Regions from separate parts of the Kitasatospora sp. NPDC058162 genome, predicted to be linked through region 3. Evidence: riboswitches for the same ligand, from Rfam matches in the RefSeq annotation. Region 3 holds a riboswitch; each other region holds the start of a gene.
What was found. A riboswitch is a leader RNA that binds a small molecule or an ion and turns the genes downstream of it on or off. The one in region 3 is predicted to bind cobalamin.
Positions count from the first base shown of each region.

Region 1 (3,265 bases), on a different contig from region 3:
GATCGTCGTGCATGGTCTGCAGGGCCGCGGAGCCGCCCCCGGAGTGGCCGACCATGCCGATCCGGTCGAGGTCGAGGGAGGCGCCGAGGCCGGCCGGCAGCTGCGCGTCCTGGCGCAGGCCCGTGAGCTGGTCCAGGACGAAGCGGGTGTCGTCGACCCGGGCCTGCAGCATCTTGCGCAGCAGCGCGCCGTAGTCGAGGCCGGGCTGGCTCATCAGCGTGGGGAAGACGGAGGTGGCGAGGTCCCCGTCGGGGAAGGCGACCTCGGAGGCCTCGTAGGTGTGGTCGACGGTGACGACGACGTAGCCGCGCGAGGCGAGGTCCTCCACCAGGCCGGTGCCCCAGGTGCGCGGGTCGCCGAAGCCCGCCTCGTACAGCACGACAGGCCGCTTGCCGCCGGGCAGGACGGGTGCGTCCGTGCGGGCGTGGGTGCGGATGCCCGCCCAGTCGGTGCGGCCGGGCTCGAACTTGGCGTTGAGCTGGCCGATGCTCCCGGCGCTGCCGAAGTGCTCGGCGGCGGCGGGGAGCATGTACGGCGCGCGGTCGTCGCCGGTGGCGGGCCGGGTGGTCGGGTACCAGAAGCTGACCATCAGCTTGCGGTGCTGCCCGGGCTTCCAGGGGTCGTCCCGGCCGTCGTCCGTGAGCTGCAGGGCTGTCGTGCCGATCGGGTACGGCCCGGTGGGCTGCGGCAGCCAGGCCCTGGCCTGCCGCTCGGTGCCCCGCCCCTGCGCCGCCACCGCACCCGGCGCGCCGACCACACCCACCACCGCGGTCGCCGCCAGCAGCACCGCCGCCACGGCCCGTCCTCGCCCGCTCATCGCCGTTCCTCCTCGTTCGCTTCCGTCTTCGCTTTCAACACGGGCGACGCTACGGCCGAGTACGGGCGGAAACCGTCATACCGGGGTGCCAAGTCCCGCTGTAGTACCCCGGTATGACGGCATCCGGCGCTACGGCTGCGTCCGTCGGGCTGACGTTGTCTCAGTATGCGGACGATCGGGTGAATCCCCGGCCGGAAACCGGCGGACTGCCCGTAGGGTGGCCGGTGCAGTTGGTTCGCCCCGTCCGCCAGGCGGGGTGTCGTAAGAGGGAACCCGGTGACGCCTTTCGACTGGCCAGTCCGGGACTGCCCCGCAGCGGTGAGTGGGAACGACCGCCGTCATACGCACTGGACCCGGATCGGGTCTGGGAAGCGACGGCCAGTAGGTGTCCGTCCTGGAGATCGGGACGGGCGGGCCCGCGAGTCCGAAGACCTGCCACTGCCCGTGCGCGACCGTTCGCGCGCGGCCATCCGGTGACCTCGAGGGCGGGTCGGCGACCACACCTGGCGGAGCCGTACCCGTGTGCGGGCGCCCGTCCGGTCCGTCGTCCCTTCGCGTCCTCGTCCCCGTCGCCGGGCACTTGAGGAAACAGGCTCGCGAAGGAGAGTCCCTTGACCACGAAGTCCGCAGCCGCGGCAACCCTCGCCACCGCGTACGGCTACCCCCGCCAGGGCCGGGGCCGTGAACTGAAGAAGGCGATCGAGGGCTACTGGAAGGGCGCCGTCAGCGCGGAGGCCCTGCTCGCCACCGCCGCCGACCTGCGCCGGGAGAACTGGGCGCAGCTCGCCGGGGCGGGTGTCCAGGAGGTGCCGACCGGCGACTTCTCGTACTACGACCATGTGCTGGACACCAGCGTCGCCGTCGGCGCGATCCCGGCCCGGCACCGGGCCGCCGTCGAAGTCGACGCGCTGGACGGCTACTTCGCCATGGCGCGCGGCACCCAGGACGTGGCGCCGCTCGAGATGACCAAGTGGTTCGACACCAACTACCACTACCTGGTACCCGAGTTGGGGCCGGACACGGTGTTCGCCGCCAACCCGGCCAAGGCGGTCGGCGAGTTGCGCGAGGCGCTGCTGCTGGGCCACGCCGCGCGCCCGGTGCTGGTCGGGCCGGTGACGTACCTGCTGCTGGCCAAGCCCGCGCCGGGCGTCGCCGAGGACTTCCAACCGATCACCCTGCTGGACCGGCTGCTGCCCGTCTACGCCCGGCTGCTCGCCGAGCTGCGGGCGGCCGGCGCGGAGTGGGTGCAGCTGGACGAGCCCGCGCTGGTCCAGGACCGCACCCCGGCCGAACTGAACGCGGCCGCCCGGGCCTACCGTGAGCTGGGCGCGCTGACCGAGCGGCCCAAGCTGCTGGTGGCCAGCTACTTCGACCGCCTCGGCGACGCCCTGCCCGTCCTGGCCAAGGCCCCGGTCGAGGGCCTGGCGCTGGACTTCACCGGCCCGGCCGCCGCCAACCTGGACGACCTCGCCGCCGTCGGCGGGCTGCCCGGCAAGCGGCTGGTCGCCGGGGTGATCGACGGCCGCAACATCTGGATCAACGACCTGGGCGCCTCGCTGGCCACCCTGGCCACCCTGCTCGGGCTCGCCGACCGGGTCGACGTCGCGCCGTCCTGCTCGCTGCTGCACGTGCCCCTCGACGCCGCCGCCGAACGCGACGTCGACCCGCAGATCCTGCGCTGGCTCGCCTTCGCCAAGCAGAAGGCTCGGGAGGCCGCCCTGCTGGCCCGCGGCCTGCGCGAGGGCACCGGGGCGATCACCGCCGAACTCGCCGCCAACCGCGCCGACTTGGCCTCCCGCGCCAACTCGCCGATCACCCGCGATCCGGCCGTCCGGGCCCGCGCCGCGGCCGTCACCCCGGACGACACCCGGCGCGCCCAGCCCTACCCCGTACGCGCCGAGGCCCAGCGCGCCCGGCTCGGGCTGCCGCTGCTGCCGACCACCACCATCGGCTCCTTCCCGCAGACCACCGAACTGCGGCTCGCCCGCGCCGACTTGAGTGCCGGACGGATCGACGCGGCCGCGTACCGGGAGCGGATGGAGGCCGAGGTGCGCGAGGTCATCGGGTACCAGGAGAAGGCCGGTCTGGACGTCCTGGTGCACGGCGAGCCCGAGCGCAACGACATGGTCCAGTACTTCGCCGAGCAGCTCACCGGCTACCTCGCCACCCGGCACGGCTGGGTGCAGTCCTACGGCACCCGCTACGTCCGGCCGCCGGTCCTGGCCGGGGACATCTCCCGCCCGCACCCGATGACGGTCGACTGGTTCCGCTACGCCCAGGGCCTGACCGGCCGTCCGGTCAAGGGCATGCTGACCGGCCCGGTCACCATGCTCGCCTGGTCCTTCGTCCGCGACGACCAGCCGCTCGCCGAGACCGCCCGGCAGGTGGCGCTGGCCCTGCGCGAGGAGGTGACCGACCTGGAGGCCGCGGGCGCCGCCGTCGTCCAGG
Region 1 covers NZ_JBHVUS010000001.1:495,813-499,077, reverse strand. The annotation lists gene ACFVXG_RS02090 (alpha/beta hydrolase family protein) at 1-817, opposite strand, end outside; cobalamin riboswitch at 1,080-1,251, shown strand; gene metE (5-methyltetrahydropteroyltriglutamate--homocysteine S-methyltransferase) at 1,429-3,265, shown strand, end outside.
Region 1: linked by a shared signal. The riboswitch ahead of metE (5-methyltetrahydropteroyltriglutamate--homocysteine S-methyltransferase) and the one ahead of ACFVXG_RS37175 (FecCD family ABC transporter permease) in region 3 are both predicted to bind cobalamin.

Region 2 (3,265 bases), on a different contig from region 3:
CAGCACGACGAACGAGGTGTACGCCCCGCACAGCTGGCCCACCGCGATGCCGGCGAGCACGGTCCGGGCGGTCGGGAGCGACCGGGTTCGCGCACCCGCCAGTGCCAGGACGACGACAGCGGCGAGCAGGGCCCCGGCGAAGGCCGCCGTCGCCACCGCGCCGGTGCCCACGGCGCCGGTCACGCCGACGCCGAGGACGATCACGGTGACCGCGCCGGCGGCCGCTCCCTCCGAGATCCCGAGCAGGAAGGGATCGGCCAGGTCGTTCCCGGTCAGCGTCTGCAGCACCGCACCGCAGACCGCCAGGCCGGCGCCGGTGGCAGCCGCTCCCAGCACGCGGGGCAGCCGCAACTGCCAGACGATCTGGTCGTCCAGCAGCGTCACGCGCGGGTCGCCCAGCCCGAGACGGCGCGCCACGACGTCGATCACCGTCCGGACCGGCTCGGGTTGCGAACCCACGGCCAGGCCGAGCAGGACGGTGGCCAGCAGCAGGGCCGCACCGACGGCCAGCGCCGCCGTCGTGCGGCCCGCACCGGCGGGCCGTACGACGGGGCGGGTTCCGGTGGTCTTGACCCCGGGTGCGGTCATGACCCCGGGTGCAGTCGGCTCAGCCCCGCGGACACCCGGGCGGCACCGTCGGCGAGCAGCACGCCGGGGGTCGACTCCGAGAACGGCACCACCACGAAGGCCTTGCGCTGCACGGCGGTGAGCTTGCTCAGCACCGGGTCGTTCTCCAAGTAGTCGATCTTGGACTGGGCCGTGTCCCAACCGGCGTCCGCGACCACGATGGCGTCCGGGTCCGCCGCGACGACCTTCTCCCAGCTGACGTTCTGCCAGCCACCGGGCAGGTCCGCGAAGACGTTGCGGGCACCCACGGCGTCGAGCACGAGCTGGGGTCCACCGTGGCCGGCTCCGACGAACGGCGTCTTGGTGTCCGAGTCGAACCACAGGACCTTCAGGTCCTTACCCTCGGCCGTCGCCTTGAACTGGGCCAGCTGCTGCTCCTGCTGCTGCTGGATCGCGGCGGCCCGCTCCGTGACACCGAAGACCTTGGCGACGTCGTTCAGTTCGCCCCACACCGCCTGCCAGGTCGGCGGCGGCACCTGGTTCTTGTCCGAGCAGCCGAACGGGGACAGGTACGACGGGATGCCCTGGCCGAGCAGTTCCTCCCGGGTGCCCGCGACCTTGCCGGTGAACGCGCTGGCGTAGGAGGCGTACAGGAAGTCGGGACGGGCCGCGAGGAGCTTCTCCTTCGTCGGGTACTTCGCGGAGAGCACCGGGACGGAGTCGTAGGCCGCCTTCCACTTCTCCGGGACGGAGTCGTCGAGGTAGGCGCTACCGGCCATCCGGGACTGCAGGCCCAGGGCCAGGGCCACCTCGGTGGCACCCTGGTTGAGCGTCACCAGCCGGGCGGGCGGAGCGCCGACCGTCACGGTGGTCCCGCAGTTGTCGACGCTGACCAGCCCGGCGCTTCCGGTGGCCCCGCCGGACGCGACGGGTGCGGGGGCGCCCGCACAGCCTCCGAGCACGCCGACGAACAGGGCGGCCGCGACCGCCCGGCCGGCGCGTAGCGAATGTGTGGGACTTATGGGGCATATAGCGCGAAAAGGACGCAGCAGACCGCTGGGCACGTGTTCTCCAAAACCCTCGTGGAACATGTCGCGCCGTGGCCGGTCTCCTGGCTTCCGCATCGACGCACCGCGGCCGACCTTCCCGAGCGGGTCTTCCAACCCGCGCAGTGGTCCTGACCGCTGGGTGAGCCGGTCAGCGAGGGCCGCGGAACTCCGCGGCAACAGTGGCGAGGGCCGCACCGGACTCAGACCGGTTTCCCGTACACCACGGCGATGGCAACGTATCAGGCGTGGTCAGACCGGTGAAGGGCAGCCCACGAATGATCATCCGGAGCCCGGATCCCGTCCCCGCCACCACGTATGCCGAAGGGCGGACACGCGCTGCGTGTCCGCCCCTTCGACGTGCCGATCACGAGACGGCTACTCGCAGAACGCGTTCCTCGGCAGCCCCGTGCACGGGCGCTCCATGCTCGCCTGCGTCCTGAGCGGCGCCAGGTCGAGGCCGGTGCGCTGCGGGTAGGCGGCGTCCGGGATCGGACACGGGCCGAAGCCCGCCGCGCACACCAGCTCGGCGAAGAGCAGCTGGTCGTCGCCGACGCCCGCGCCCTTGCCGCACGGCGGGCCGTCCACGGTGCCGCTCTGGATCGAGTCCGGGTCGCTGGTGAGGGCGGCGCCGCCGGTCCCGTGGTTCCCGTAGAAGCAGTTGTGCGGCGCCGTCGTCGACTCGTTGGCGACGTCCGCGTTGGTCGGGTTGCCGAAGAAGCCGTTCCGGCTGAACTCGTTGGCCGCCACGACGTTCCCGTAGGAGGTGAACACGCAGACGCCGGGCAGCTGCGTCCCGCCCTGGCAGCTGCTGAGCGGCGGCGGCGTCTCGCTGTCCGGGAAGTCGTGCAGGACGACGCCCCAACTGCCCTGCTGCTGGATGCGGTTGCCGCGGACGGTGTCGCCGTGGCCGCCCGAGATCTCGATGCCCGCACCGACGGCGCCCGCCAGCCCGGAGAGCGGGGCGTTCGCGTTGTTGTTGTCGTGGATGAAGTTGCGCTCGATGAACGTGCACGAGCGCTGCGGGTCGCCGGGGCAGCTGCCGTTCTGGGGCGGGGGCGCGTCGTCGTTGTTGAGCGAGTTGGCCACGATCCCGGTGCGGTTGTGGTCGAACTCGGAGTCCTTGATGGTGTAGCCGCCCGAGTTGGTCCCGGAGAAGCCGATCGCCGAGTTCTGTCCGTGCGCGTCGGTGAGGGTCACGCCGCAGATGTCGCGGCACGCGCCCACGTAGTAGTCGGAGTCGCCCATGTTGGACGCGTAGGTGTGGGCGAGCTCCGCCGGGCCCGTCGCGTTGGACGCGAAGATCCCGTACTGCGCCATCGACGCGTTCGGGTCGGCCGCGCCGTAGCCGGAGGTCGCGGTCAAGTAGGCGCCGTGGTATCCGTGCAGGCCGATCTGCCCGCTGCCGTCGCCGCCGTTCCACCAGATCTCGTTGCCGCCGCTGCCGCTGCCGCCGGACAGGTAGTTGCAGACGGTGAGGTTCTCGATGGAGACGTCGTCGGCTTTGGAGACGACGACGCCGCTGCGGCCGGTGGTGTCCTGCAGCGCGGGGTCGGCCGGGCAGGGCTGGGCCGCGCTGCCGTTGCTGCCGTCGACGACCACCCGGTTGCGGTCGAGCCCGCGCAGGTGGACGCCGGGCGTGGTGATCAGCA
Region 2 covers NZ_JBHVUS010000001.1:377,040-380,304, forward strand. The annotation lists gene ACFVXG_RS01545 (FecCD family ABC transporter permease) at 1-588, opposite strand, end outside; gene ACFVXG_RS01550 (ABC transporter substrate-binding protein) at 585-1,529, opposite strand; cobalamin riboswitch at 1,651-1,856, opposite strand; gene ACFVXG_RS01555 (hypothetical protein) at 1,992-3,265, opposite strand, start outside.
Region 2: linked by a shared signal. The riboswitch ahead of ACFVXG_RS01550 (ABC transporter substrate-binding protein) and the one ahead of ACFVXG_RS37175 (FecCD family ABC transporter permease) in region 3 are both predicted to bind cobalamin.

Region 3 (3,265 bases):
CTGGCCGACAACTCGCCGACTGCCACCGCGCACTTCAGCGCCGTCGCCTGCATGGGCCTCGCCGTGCACCTCACCGAGCTGGGCGCCGACCGGCTCGGCATCTGCCAGGCCGCGCCGTGCCGCAACGCCTACCTGGACACCTCGACCAACCGCTCCCGCCGCTACTGCTCCGACCGCTGCGCGACCCGCGCCAACGTCGCCGCGTACCGGGCCCGCAAGCGGCAGGAGGCCGAGGCGGCGCTCAACGCCGGGCAGTAGAACCGGGCCGCCTCAGAGCTCGTCGACGAAGACCCCGAAGCGGCGGGCCAGGCCCGGCACCCGGGCCAGCCGGGGGCCGAGCAGCAGCCGCTCCAGCCCGCGGCCCGGCGCCAGCCAGGCCGGGCTCGGGCGCAGCCGCAGCAGCACCCGGCCGAGCACCAGCTCGTCCGGGACCGGGCCGTAGCTGCGGCTGTCGCTGTCCACCGGACGGTTGTCGGACAGCAGCCACCAGCCCTTCGGGCGGCGCTCGGCGGCCCGCTTCACCACCAGCAGGTCCTGCTGGAGGGGGTGGCGGAACAGCACCACCGCACCGGGCCGGATCGGGGCGCCGTAGCGGACCAGCAGCTGGTCGCCCTCGCGCAGGGTCGGGACCATCGACGGGCCCGCCACGTCCACCAGCCCGAACGGCACCGCGCCGACCCGCGTGCCGCCCTGCGGCTCCGTGCTCCGCGCCATGGCTCCTCCTCCCGGACCGACCGCCCCCAGTCTGCCGTACGGACCGTCATCTGTTCGATGTCCGGATTACCCCGGTTACGGGTCCGTCTTTCGTCCTAGGCTGCCTGCCCGATCGCGAAACCCGGAGGCCGGAAGGGTAATCTCGGGCGCGGGAAGACGATCTAAGGAAGGACTCCCATGTTCTCTCGTCTGTTTGCACCGCGTGCCACTGCTCACGCCCACTGCGACCTGCCGTGCGGTGTCTACGACCCGGCGCAGGCCAAGCTGGAGGCCGAGTCGGTCAAGGCCACCCAGGAGAAGTACCAGGCCAACGAGGACCCGCACTTCCGCGCCCGCGCCGTCATCATCAAGGAGCAGCGCGCCGAGGCCGTCAAGCACCACATCTCGGTGCTGTGGAGCGACTACTTCAAGGCCCCGCACTTCGAGAAGTACCCGCAGCTGCACCAGCTGATCAACGACACCCTGAAGGCCGCCTCGGCCGCCAAGGCGTCCACGGACCCGGCCACCGGCCAGGCCCTGCTGGACCTGATCGCCGAGGTCGAGAAGATCTTCTGGGAGACCAAGCAGGCCTGAGCCTGACGCGTCGCCACCCGGCCGCCCCCGTCCGCACCGTCGGACGGGGGCGGCCGTGCGTTCACCCGCCCCCCAGCTCAGGTAAGGGTTGCCTGCCCTGAGTGGCTGTTATGCTGCCAGGGCGTCCGAGGGGGAAGTCCGGTGAGAATCCGGCGCTGACCCGCAACGGTGAGCACGACCCGCAGTCCCCGGGGCCCGTGCCAGCCCGATCGCCCCCGGCCGCTGAACTCCCGACAACTCGCCGCGGACTGCGAGGGGAAGGCGCCCGGGCACGCCCCCGGCCGGCGCCCGCCCCGGCACACCCTGCGGCCCGAGGCAAGGCGCGCCCGCACGTGAGTGACCCCGTTCGCCGAATACCGACCGTCCCCCTCGCCCTCGGCCTCGCCGCCGCCCTGGCGGTCTCCCTGGTCTGCGGCGTCGCGTTCGGCTCCTCCGGGATCGAACTACCCGACGTCCTGCGACTGTTGGGCGCCGGGCTGACGGGCGGACGGCTGGACCCGGGCGACGCGGCGGCGTACGCGATCGTCTGGGAGCTCCGGCTGCCGCGCACCCTGCTGGCCGCCGTGGTCGGCGGCGGACTCGCCGCCACCGGGGTCGCCGTCCAGGCCCTGGTCCGCAACGCCCTCGCCGACCCCTTCGTGCTCGGCATCTCCTCCGGCGCGGCCGTCGGCGCCAACGCCGTCCTGCTGCTCGGCGCCTTCGCCTCGCTCGGGGTGTGGGCGATCTCCGTCTCCGCGTTCGGCTCCGCACTGCTCGCCATGGTGCTGGTCTACCTCGCCGCCCGCACCGCGTACGGGCTCACCCCGCTGCGCCTCGTGCTCACCGGCACCGCGCTCTCCTACGGCTTCTCCGCCCTCACCACCCTGATGGTCTTCTCCGCCGACCACGCCGAGGCCGCCCGGGACGCCATGATGTGGCTGCTCGGCAGCCTGGGCGGCGCGACCTGGGGCTCGGTACCGATCGCCGCCGGGACCGTCCTGGCCGGACTGGCCTACCTGGCCTGCGCCGCCGGGCGGTTGGACGCGCTCGCGATGGGCGACGAGACCTCCGCCTCGCTCGGCGTGGACCCGGACCGGCTGCGCCGGGAACTGTTCACGGTCACCGCCGCCGTCACCGGCACCGTGGTCGCGGTCAGCGGGGCGATCGGCTTCGTCGGGCTGCTGATGCCCCACCTGGCCCGGATGCTGGTCGGCGCCGGCCACCGCCGGGTGCTGGTGGTCGCACCGCTCGCCGGGGCGCTGCTGCTGGTCTGGGTGGACATCGCCTCCCGCACCCTGCTGGCGCCCGCCGAACTGCCGGTCGGGGTGTTCACCGCGGTGCTCGGGGTGCCCGCCTTCCTGCTGATGATGCGCCGCCGCGGCCAGGCCTTCGGGGGCGGGCGATGACTGCCCCGACCCCTTCGACCGGCGCGGAGGAACTGCGCGTCGACGGCGTCTCGGTGGAACTGGCCGGCGCCCGGCTGGTCCACGAGGTGAGCCTGGCGGCCGCCGCCAGGCAGGTGATCGGACTGATCGGCCCGAACGGCAGCGGCAAGTCGACCCTGCTGCGCTGCGTCTACCGGGTGCTGCGCCCGGCCGGCGGGACCGTCCGACTGGACGGCGACGACCTGCACGCGCTCACCGCCCGCGACGCCGCCCGCCGGGTGGCCGCGCTGACCCAGGAGCACCCCGCCGAGTTCGAGTTCACGGTGGCCGAGGTGGTCGCCATGGGCCGGCTGCCGCACCGGCGCGGGCTGGGCGGCAGCCCGACCGCCGAGGACCGGGAGCGCTGCGCCGCCGCGCTGGACCGGGTCCGGGCCGGGCACCTCGCCGAGCGCGCCTTCCCGAGCCTGTCCGGTGGCGAGAAGCAGCGGGTGCTGATCGCCCGCGCCCTCGTCCAGGAACCGCGCCTGCTGGTGCTGGACGAACCCACCAACCACCTGGACATCGCGCACCAGTTGGAGGTGCTGGCGCTCGCCCGCGAGGCCGGGCCGACGGTG
Region 3 covers NZ_JBHVUS010000034.1:72,457-75,721, reverse strand. The annotation lists gene ACFVXG_RS37190 (CGNR zinc finger domain-containing protein) at 1-258, shown strand, start outside; gene sodX (nickel-type superoxide dismutase maturation protease) at 271-714, opposite strand; gene sodN (superoxide dismutase, Ni) at 892-1,287, shown strand; cobalamin riboswitch at 1,376-1,523, shown strand; gene ACFVXG_RS37175 (FecCD family ABC transporter permease) at 1,620-2,672, shown strand; gene ACFVXG_RS37170 (ABC transporter ATP-binding protein) at 2,669-3,265, shown strand, end outside.